DNA from 3 places in the Paenibacillus sp. FSL R5-0519 genome. Region 2 is predicted to be linked to each of the others. Evidence: a T-box and tRNA genes for the amino acid it is inferred to sense, from the RefSeq annotation. Region 2 holds a T-box; the other regions hold tRNA genes.
What was found. A T-box is a leader RNA that pairs with one kind of tRNA and senses whether it is charged. The one in region 2 lies ahead of tyrS (tyrosine--tRNA ligase), so its partner is inferred to be a tRNA-Tyr.
Positions count from the first base shown of each region.

Region 1: it encodes a tRNA-Tyr, which carries the amino acid that the T-box ahead of tyrS (tyrosine--tRNA ligase) is inferred to sense. The anticodon was not compared.
Region 3: it encodes a tRNA-Tyr, which carries the amino acid that the T-box ahead of tyrS (tyrosine--tRNA ligase) is inferred to sense. The anticodon was not compared.

Region 1 is NZ_CP150234.1:6,262,784-6,266,030, forward strand. Features, by position in the region: gene iolD (3D-(3,5/4)-trihydroxycyclohexane-1,2-dione acylhydrolase (decyclizing)) at 1-746, opposite strand, end outside; tRNA gene MKY73_RS28175 (tRNA-Gly) at 1,116-1,186, opposite strand; tRNA gene MKY73_RS28180 (tRNA-Pro) at 1,198-1,271, opposite strand; tRNA gene MKY73_RS28185 (tRNA-Leu) at 1,279-1,357, opposite strand; tRNA gene MKY73_RS28190 (tRNA-Arg) at 1,375-1,451, opposite strand; tRNA gene MKY73_RS28195 (tRNA-Gly) at 1,459-1,533, opposite strand; tRNA gene MKY73_RS28200 (tRNA-Leu) at 1,544-1,624, opposite strand; tRNA gene MKY73_RS28205 (tRNA-Lys) at 1,631-1,706, opposite strand; tRNA gene MKY73_RS28210 (tRNA-Tyr) at 1,717-1,802, opposite strand; tRNA gene MKY73_RS28215 (tRNA-Thr) at 1,812-1,887, opposite strand; tRNA gene MKY73_RS28220 (tRNA-Phe) at 1,907-1,982, opposite strand; tRNA gene MKY73_RS28225 (tRNA-Asp) at 2,111-2,188, opposite strand; tRNA gene MKY73_RS28230 (tRNA-Met) at 2,214-2,287, opposite strand; tRNA gene MKY73_RS28235 (tRNA-Val) at 2,304-2,379, opposite strand; tRNA gene MKY73_RS28240 (tRNA-Glu) at 2,502-2,573, opposite strand; tRNA gene MKY73_RS28245 (tRNA-Asn) at 2,578-2,653, opposite strand; tRNA gene MKY73_RS28250 (tRNA-Ala) at 2,655-2,730, opposite strand; tRNA gene MKY73_RS28255 (tRNA-Ile) at 2,765-2,838, opposite strand; rRNA gene rrf (5S ribosomal RNA) at 2,877-2,993, opposite strand; rRNA gene MKY73_RS28265 (23S ribosomal RNA) at 3,068-3,247, opposite strand, start outside.
Region 2 is NZ_CP150234.1:2,568,863-2,572,109, reverse strand. Features, by position in the region: gene MKY73_RS11790 (hypothetical protein) at 1-183, shown strand, start outside; gene MKY73_RS11785 (YxcD family protein) at 189-467, shown strand; gene tyrS (tyrosine--tRNA ligase) at 625-1,887, opposite strand; T-box leader at 2,004-2,231, opposite strand; gene MKY73_RS11775 (DUF4375 domain-containing protein) at 2,331-2,780, opposite strand; gene MKY73_RS11770 (Imm63 family immunity protein) at 2,801-3,244, opposite strand.
Region 3 is NZ_CP150234.1:823,438-826,684, reverse strand. Features, by position in the region: gene MKY73_RS03595 (methyltransferase domain-containing protein) at 1-513, opposite strand, end outside; tRNA gene MKY73_RS03590 (tRNA-Leu) at 678-756, opposite strand; tRNA gene MKY73_RS03585 (tRNA-Cys) at 763-836, opposite strand; tRNA gene MKY73_RS03580 (tRNA-Gly) at 843-917, opposite strand; tRNA gene MKY73_RS03575 (tRNA-Gln) at 922-996, opposite strand; tRNA gene MKY73_RS03570 (tRNA-His) at 1,019-1,091, opposite strand; tRNA gene MKY73_RS03565 (tRNA-Trp) at 1,121-1,194, opposite strand; tRNA gene MKY73_RS03560 (tRNA-Tyr) at 1,201-1,286, opposite strand; tRNA gene MKY73_RS03555 (tRNA-Thr) at 1,296-1,371, opposite strand; tRNA gene MKY73_RS03550 (tRNA-Phe) at 1,392-1,467, opposite strand; tRNA gene MKY73_RS03545 (tRNA-Asp) at 1,563-1,640, opposite strand; tRNA gene MKY73_RS03540 (tRNA-Met) at 1,666-1,739, opposite strand; tRNA gene MKY73_RS03535 (tRNA-Val) at 1,757-1,832, opposite strand; tRNA gene MKY73_RS03530 (tRNA-Glu) at 1,900-1,971, opposite strand; tRNA gene MKY73_RS03525 (tRNA-Ser) at 1,981-2,072, opposite strand; tRNA gene MKY73_RS03520 (tRNA-Asn) at 2,076-2,151, opposite strand; rRNA gene MKY73_RS03515 (23S ribosomal RNA) at 2,218-3,247, opposite strand, start outside.

The DNA.
Region 1 (3,247 bases), 2.9 Mb from region 2:
AGTTGAACGGACGCCTCAGAGTACAACACACCGCCGCCTGCAACGAGAAGTGGCTTTCTGCCACAGGCAATCTGCTCCGTTGCCCGTTCAATGGCTGCTTGTACCGGGGGGCGACGGTCCAGATAATGCACTTTGCGGGCAAAGAACGATTCCGGGTAATCGTACGCTTCTGCCTGCACGTCCTGCGGCAGTGCGAGTGTTACCGCTCCTGTCTCTGCTGGATCGGTTAGTACACGCATGGCCTGTGTAGCAGCAATCATCAACTGTTCTGGACGAACAATCCGATCCCAGTACTTGCTGACGGCTTTGAATGGATCAGTGGCTGAGATTGTGTAATCACTGCTCACTTCCAACTGCTGAAGTACCGGGTCCGGTTCCCGCGTAGCAAAGTTATCTCCAGGCAGCAATAAAACCGGAATCCGGTTCACCGTTGCGGTAGCTGCCGCTGTAATCATATTTAAAGCACCAGGTCCAATGGATGTTGTACATGCATAGATCTGTCTACGGTTCTTCTGCTTGGCATAGGCTGCTGCCGTATGCACCATACCTTGTTCGTTCTTGCCTTGCATATACCTCAGGCTTCCCGGACTGCGCTCCAGCGCTTCTCCAATGCCTGTTACGTTGCCATGTCCAAAAATACCGATGATTCCCTTCACAAACTTGGTTTCCACCCCGTCAACCGAGATATATTGCTGATCCAGATATCGAAGCAGTGCCTGAGCCATCGTTAATCTAATTGTATTCATGAATTGATCGCCTTCCTTTCCTTTACGGGTTAAGCGCTTAATCTACGTTAAGTTTAAGCGCCTTACCCCTAAAGGTTAAGCGCTTAATTGATATGGTATTACAGGTTAATGATTTACGCAAGCTATTTTTGTAAGCGTTTTTATAAATGTGATACAGAAAAAATATTCAAGTGTTCGAAGATGCACTAAACCTCTTCATTGGAACACTTCAAGAATTACTAAGAACAGGTCTAAAAATGTGGGGAATGTATCAAGAGGTTGGGATACATGCTCATATCATCTGAAATCTCTGTATATATTCATGATCCATATGCTATAAATGCAAAAAAAAAGAGATGGTGAATACCATCTCTTTCTTTTCAATATGTAAGCGGGTGATGGGAATCGAACCCACGCTATTAGCTTGGAAGGCTAAAGTTCTACCATTGAACTACACCCGCAAATAAAAAAATCGGGATGACACGATTTGAACATGCGACCCCCTGGTCCCAAACCAGGTGCTCTACCAAGCTGAGCTACATCCCGTTATCTATACCGGCGAGAGGACTCGAACCTCCACGGTTTCCCACTCGATTTTGAGTCGAGCGCGTCTGCCATTCCGCCACGCCGGCAAAGTATGAAGTTATAATGGCGCGCCCTGAGAGATTCGAACTCCCGGCCTTTTGATTCGTAGTCAAACGCTCTATCCAGCTGAGCTAAGGGCGCAAAATATTGGAGCGGAAGACGGGAATCGAACCCGCGACCCTCGCCTTGGCAAGGCGATGCTCTACCGCTGAGCCACTTCCGCAAATAAAGAATGCGCGTGGAGGGACTTGAACCCCCACGTCAAAGACGCTAGATCCTAAGTCTAGTGCGTCTGCCAATTCCGCCACACGCGCATATAATGGTGAGTCATGAAGGGCTCGAACCTTCGACACCCTGATTAAAAGTCAGGTGCTCTACCAACTGAGCTAATGACTCATAGAAAAACTGGTGGAGGATGATGGATTCGAACCACCGAACCCGTACGGGAGCAGATTTACAGTCTGATGCGTTTGGCCACTTCGCTAATCCTCCAGGATTACATGGTGCCGGCGAGAGGACTTGAACCCCCAACCTACTGATTACAAGTCAGTTGCTCTACCAGTTGAGCTACACCGGCGTATTACAGGTGTTATATATGGTGGCTCGGGACGGAATCGAACCGCCGACACGAGGATTTTCAGTCCTCTGCTCTACCGACTGAGCTACCGAGCCTTATAAAATTAAAATGGCGGAACCGACGGGATACTCTCACTTCGTTCGAGACTGCGAAGCTTATGCTCTCGAAGTGAATGCTCCGACGAACCCAAAAACGGATTCTCATCCCTGAAGCATATATAAAATGGCGGAACCGACGGGATTCGAACCCGCGATCTCCTGCGTGACAGGCAGGCATGTTAGGCCAACTACACCACGGTTCCATAATACTTTCTCAAGGAAAGTGAATTGCGGGGGCAGGATTTGAACCTGCGGCCTTCGGGTTATGAGCCCGACGAGCTACCGGGCTGCTCCACCCCGCGTCATTAAAAAATAATATGGTGGAGGCTGAGGGGATCGAACCCCCGACCCTCTGCTTGTAAGGCAGATGCTCTCCCAGCTGAGCTAAGCCTCCATATTATGACCCGTATGGGATACTCTCACTTCGTTCGAGACTGCGAAGCAGCTGCTCACGAGGTATATCCTCCGACGAACCTTTGGGATTCTCATCCCTTGTTGAAGCAATAGGTATTGCTATGACCCGTAGGGGATTCGAACCCCTGTTACCTCCGTGAAAGGGAGGTGTCTTAACCCCTTGACCAACGGGCCTTAATGGCTCCCCGAACAGGGCTCGAACCTGTGACAACTCGATTAACAGTCGAGTGCTCTACCAACTGAGCTATCAGGGAATGGTGGAGCCAAGCGGGATCGAACCGCTGACCTCCTGCTTGCAAGGCAGGCGCTCTCCCAGCTGAGCTATGGCCCCATACTCTGGTTTGTTTCTTATAGTGGTCTTGCTATGGGCCCTGGTGGACTCGAACCACCGGCCTCACCCTTATCAGAGGTGCGCTCTAACCAACTGAGCTAAGGGCCCTTATCAATTTTCGAAAAAAAATACCCCAGTGGGGTTTCGCTTGGCGGCGTCCTACTCTCCCAGGACCCTGCGGTCCAAGTACCATCGGCGCTAGAGGGCTTAACGGTCGTGTTCGGGATGGGTACGTGTGGAACCCCTCCGCCATCGCCACCAAACGCATAGCTTACATTTCAGAGTTCGTTCTCTGAAAACTAGATTCGAAACGAAACATGCGAATTATCACTTGCTATTGGATAAGCCCTCGACCGATTAGTACTGGTCAGCTCCATGCATTGCTGCACTTCCACCCCCAGCCTATCTACCTCGTCGTCTTCAAGGGGTCTTACATACTGGGAAATCTCATCTTGAGGGGGGCTTCACGCTTAGATGCTTTCAGCGTTTATCCCGTCCGTACATAGCTACCCAGCGG
Region 2 (3,247 bases):
GGCATGGGCGCTCTGGGTAACATCCTTGGATTGCTCGTGAACGTTGCAGCAATCATGTTGATTGTTATGCTGGCTATGGCACTCTTCAGAGCCATCTCCAATCGTCGCAAACCTGCAGCGGATGGTCGTTATGACCGTCGCAATGATCGTGATGATGACCGTAACAGAAACGGACGGTACTAATCTCTATGGTTCTGAGCATGGATGAAATTGTGAATGCAATCTGTATTCATATGGCAGAACGTAAGGGTGTACGTCCAACCGATGTGAACGTAGAACTGAGTTGGGAAGAAGATACCGGTTATTCCGCTGAAGTTTGGATTCAAGGCCGTAGTCAATATCTGGTGGAGTCCAATATGATTGAAGCGATTCTTCGTTACCTGCACAGTGAATACAACATCCGGGCGTACCGTGAGAATGTACGACTTGATCTGGATGAAGAGATCACAGCGATTGTTAATCAATAAAATAGGTCAAGCAATGACCCGTGGTACAAAAGACCGTCTCCGCTCTGTCGCCTGACAGAGATGGAAGACGGTCTTTTTTGTTCCTGTATATGTGGCTATCTTTGTATCTCTATTGCAGTCTCTATACGTGTCTGTGTTACGTTCTACTTCTTGAAAACTACGATTGAAGTTTAACCAGGCTGTAATTCTTTTTACCTTTACGGATAATGATGAATTTACCGCCAATGGCGTGTTCTGCCGACACCGTGAATTCAAGCTCGGTGATTTTCTCACCATTCATGGAAATCGCACCTTTGGTAACATCCTCACGCGCCTGGCGCTTGGATGGCTCCAGACCCAGATCCACGAGCCAGTCCACAATATTTTTGGCTTCGCCATCCGTTTCAAAGGTAGGCATTTCCTTGAAGCCCTGCTCGATTTCGTCTGCCGTCAGGGAACGGATATCACCACTGAACAGCGCCGCTGTAATACGTTTAGCCTGTTCAAGCATTTCTTCGCCGTGAACGAATTTTGTCATTTCTTCCGCCAGTGCTTTCTGTGCTTCACGTCTGTGCGGCTCTGTCTCTACCTTTTCAGCCAAAGCTTCAATTTCTTCTTTGCTCAGGAAGGTAAAGTATTTCAAGTATTTGATCACATCACGGTCATCTGTATTCGCCCAGAACTGGTAGAATTCAAACGGTGTTGTTTTGTTCGGATCAAGCCAGATTGCGCCGCCAGCTGTTTTACCAAACTTGGTTCCATCGGATTTGAGCATAAGTGGAATGGTCAGACCGTACGCCTTCGCTTCAGATCCTTCTTTTTTACGAATCAGATCAAGACCACTCGTGATATTCCCCCATTGGTCGGAACCGCCGATTTGAAGCTGTACATCTTCGTTCTGGAACAGGTGCAGGTAGTCGAGTGACTGAAGAATCTGGTAGGAAAACTCAGTGAACGAGATGCCGCCTTCCAGTCTGCTCGCGACGACATCTTTAGCCAGCATCGTGTTGAGGTTAAAGTTTTTGCCGTAGTCACGCAAAAATTCAATGACATTGATTTTGTGTGTCCAATCGTAGTTGTTCACCATGCGAACCTGATTATCCCCATCTGTTACAAACAACTTCTTCATCTGCGCTGTCAGTGCATCCACATTCTCCTGCACTTGCTCCATCGTTTGCAATGACCGCTCTGCCTGACGACCACTCGGATCACCAATCGTACCTGTTGCTCCACCAATCAAAATGACTGGACGATGTCCTGCCAGTTGAAAACGTTTCAGCATCATGAAGGGAATGAGATGTCCAATATGCATGCTATCTCCCGTTGGATCAACACCGCAGTACAAAGAAACGGACTTCGTTTCAGTCAATTCACGTAATCCCTCAGCATCCGTCTGCTGATTAATGGCGTCACGCCACTGTAGTTCATCAATAATATTCATTCGTATAACCCCTTTTCTATCCTCAAAATTCAGTCATGATCTACGTTAATTTACGAAATAACACGCTGGAACGGCTTTTTTGGACACAAAAAAATCGCCTCCTTGTCTTCATTAGACACAGGGACGATTATCATAACCGTGGTACCACCCAAATTGCATGGATAACATATAACCTTAACACGCTATCCATACCACTTTTGGCAATATATCGTTTGCCCATCCGCTTGGCATTACCCAAGTACTCCAGAGTGTAATTCGCAGCCCTTGTATGTATCAGGTTCCATCAACCCCTGACTTTCTGTAACAGGGACAAAGCCGCTACTGCGCTCTATCAACGTGATTCATGTATTCAATTTATAGCAAGTATAGCCGAACGTTTCGGTCATTGCAAGACCAAGTATGCAAACCTTAAACAGAACAACGGATGCTTAGTTGAAACCAGATTATATAATCATCATGTTCAATTTTCCGTGATAATAACCATAGGCTTTCTCCGCGATCTGATCCTCATTGTTCCAAAATTGCTGATCCAGCGCATCTAAATGGTGCTCTTGTTCCTTTGTCAGTAATTTAGGAATGTCCCATAGTCCAGTAAGCCTTTCATCCTCTTTCAGATGCTCAATGCAGCCGTATGCCGAGGTTATAATCTCCACAACTTGAGTCGCACCAATGTTATGTAATGCCCGTAACGCGTAACGGTATACTTCTTCCCCCCAGTTGCAGAAAAACTGTATTAAACCGCCATTAAAGACATCCGCTTCTAACAGCCATAAAGCAGCAATGTCCTGCTCGTTCGAATTCAACGAAGCCCAGCCCTGTTCAGATTCATTCTTTTTTTCGACAAATAATACAGCATACTCATACCAAATATCATGGATATCTTGCTCGCTCACGTAACACACCTCACTTATCTTTATTCCAAACGCTCTAACTCCTGACGTTTACCCGTCTGATACCAATGTAAATACGGATCACCGATCTGCTGGAAAGCTTCCTGAACACCCCTGTTCAGTTCCTTCATCACTTCATCTGTATAGTTCAGATGCGTCTGTTTATTATCGACACCATGTCTTTCCAACAATCCTACATGCGTCGCGGTGAAAATAATATCCTCCAGCAGCCAATAGATGACTTCCTCCGGCTGTTTTACTCGTTTCTCTAACGAGACGAGACCACGTTCGTATATTCGAACGATATACGTATCTTTTCCACACTCCACATAGGGTACACCGTCCCATTTAAAGGTCTCATACAGGCGGTTAACATAGTTCTGCATCTGTTCCCTGCGGAAAGAAGTTCGCTCTAAAAGCTGTATAAGGATGTCTGCCAATTGTTGTTTGTTTAACATGTTGGACATGAA
Region 3 (3,247 bases), 1.7 Mb from region 2:
CGCCTGCTCGATCGTTTTCCAATCTGACATTGCCGGACACATGGATGCAAATGCAAAATCATATTTCTTCTCCCAGCCCTTATCTTCAATGGCGATTTCCTCATACCGTTCTTTAACGATTTCGATATTAGATTCAAGAGCTGTAGGTATCGTCTCTTTCATCAGGGAGACAAGCAACTCAGATGGTTCAACTGCAGTCACAATTGCTCCCTTCTCTGCAAAAGGAATGGTGAATATGCCCGAAGCAGCTCCAATGTCCAAAATGGATAATCCCTCGAACTCCACACCTTGGTTCTCAATCCAATTCATAATACGCTCAGAACGTTGCTTACCTTCTTCAGAGAACGACTGTACATGATAATCCCTAGCCCATCGTTCAAATGCTTCTTCTGTATTAAATGGGGCGCTTTTCTTTTTATATTTTGGACTTCTCGGACGATTTTTCCATGCCTCTTCCCATACAGAAAGATTAAATAACAGATCGGTATCCGATACATTTTTTTCATTATTCACTTTGCTTCACTCCCTCTAAATTAAAGACTTTACTTATCTACAATATACTGAATATAATCATACGTCAATGTTTATTAAAGTCCAATATTCTTTACTGTACAAAAATCTGTATAAAATAAAATAGCCCTACACATTGCATAAGCAACATGTAGGGCTATTCAATATACCGGCGAGAGGACTCGAACCTCCACGGTTTCCCACTCGATTTTGAGTCGAGCGCGTCTGCCATTCCGCCACGCCGGCATATACTGGAGGCGCCACCCAGATTCGAACTGGGGATAAAGCTTTTGCAGAGCTGTGCCTTACCACTTGGCTATGGCGCCATATTTTGGAGCGGACGACGGGAATCGAACCCGCGACCCTCGCCTTGGCAAGGCGATGCTCTACCGCTGAGCCACGTCCGCATAATGGCTGGGGATATAGGATTTGAACCTATGCATGACGGAGTCAAAGTCCGTTGCCTTACCGCTTGGCTAATCCCCAATAAAAAATGAAAAAACAAAGGGGCGATCGAGGGGAATTGAACCCCCGAATGCCGGATCCACAAACCGGTGCGTTAACCACTTCGCCACGATCGCCACAAAAGGTTAAATTTCTTAAAGTTAATTGGCAGGGGCAGCAGGAATTGAACCCACACCAACGGTTTTGGAGACCGTTGTTCTACCTTTAAACTATGCCCCTAAAAACTGGTGGAGGATGATGGATTCGAACCACCGAACCCGTACGGGAGCAGATTTACAGTCTGATGCGTTTGGCCACTTCGCTAATCCTCCAGGATTACATGGTGCCGGCGAGAGGACTTGAACCCCCAACCTACTGATTACAAGTCAGTTGCTCTACCAGTTGAGCTACACCGGCATATTAAATTGTTTTGAAAATGGTGGCTCGGGACGGAATCGAACCGCCGACACGAGGATTTTCAGTCCTCTGCTCTACCGACTGAGCTACCGAGCCATAATAAAGTCTAATCTTAATTCCTTACACTTTATATAGGGCATCAGTGCCATACAGCAGATGTAGTGAACAGTTTGCCTCATGTAAAGATTAAATGGCGGAACCGACGGGATTCGAACCCGCGATCTCCTGCGTGACAGGCAGGCATGTTAGGCCAACTACACCACGGTTCCATAGTACTTTCTCAAGGAAAGTTAATTGCGGGGGCAGGATTTGAACCTGCGGCCTTCGGGTTATGAGCCCGACGAGCTACCGGGCTGCTCCACCCCGCGTCGTTATAAAAAGTATATGGTGGAGGCTGAGGGGATCGAACCCCCGACCCTCTGCTTGTAAGGCAGATGCTCTCCCAGCTGAGCTAAGCCTCCGAACAACACATTTATGATCATATCATAATCTTGTTGTAAAAATCAACTTCTTTTTTCGAAGTTAATATGACCCGTAGGGGATTCGAACCCCTGTTACCTCCGTGAAAGGGAGGTGTCTTAACCCCTTGACCAACGGGCCTTGTTATTATGGCGGAGAGAGAGGGATTCGAACCCTCGAGACGCTTGTGACGCCTACACGATTTCCAATCGTGCTCCTTCGGCCAGCTCGGACACCTCTCCATATGGCTCCCCGAACAGGGCTCGAACCTGTGACAACTCGATTAACAGTCGAGTGCTCTACCAACTGAGCTATCAGGGAATATGCTTCAGAGATCGTTCTCTGAAAACTAGATTCGAAACGAAACATGCGATTTATAACTTGCTATTGGATAAGCCCTCGACCGATTAGTACTGGTCAGCTCCATGCATTGCTGCACTTCCACCCCCAGCCTATCTACCTCGTCGTCTTCAAGGGGTCTTACATACTGGGAAATCTCATCTTGAGGGGGGCTTCACGCTTAGATGCTTTCAGCGTTTATCCCGTCCGTACATAGCTACCCAGCGGTGCTCCTGGCGGAACAACTGGTACACCAGCGGTACGTCCATCCCGGTCCTCTCGTACTAAGGACAGCTCCTCTCAAATTTCCTACGCCCACGACAGATAGGGACCGAACTGTCTCACGACGTTCTGAACCCAGCTCGCGTACCGCTTTAATGGGCGAACAGCCCAACCCTTGGGACCTACTTCAGCCCCAGGATGCGATGAGCCGACATCGAGGTGCCAAACCTCCCCGTCGATGTGGACTCTTGGGGGAGATAAGCCTGTTATCCCCAGGGTAGCTTTTATCCGTTGAGCGATGGCCCTTCCATGCGGTACCACCGGATCACTAAGCCCGACTTTCGTCCCTGCTCGACTTGTAGGTCTCGCAGTCAAGCTCCCTTATGCCTTTGCACTCTTCGAATGATTTCCAACCATTCTGAGGGAACCTTTGGGCGCCTCCGTTACTCTTTAGGAGGCGACCGCCCCAGTCAAACTGCCCACCTGACACTGTCCCCGCACCGGATTACGGTACCAGGTTAGAACCTAGATACGATCAGGGTGGTATCCCAACGTTGCCTCCACGCAAGCTGGCGCTCCCGCTTCAAAGGCTCCCACCTATCCTGTACAGATCGTACCCAAATTCAATATCAAGCTGCAGTAAAGCTCCATGGGGTCTTTCCGTCTTGTCGCGGGTAACCTGCATCTTCACAGGTATTAAAATTTCACCGGATCTCTCGTTGAGACAGCGCCCAAGTCGTTACGCCATTCGTGCGGGTCAGAATTTACCTGACAAGGAATTTCGCTACCTTAGGACCGTTATAGTTACGGCCGCCGTTTACTGGGGCTTCGGTTCACAGCTTCGGGATTGCTCCCT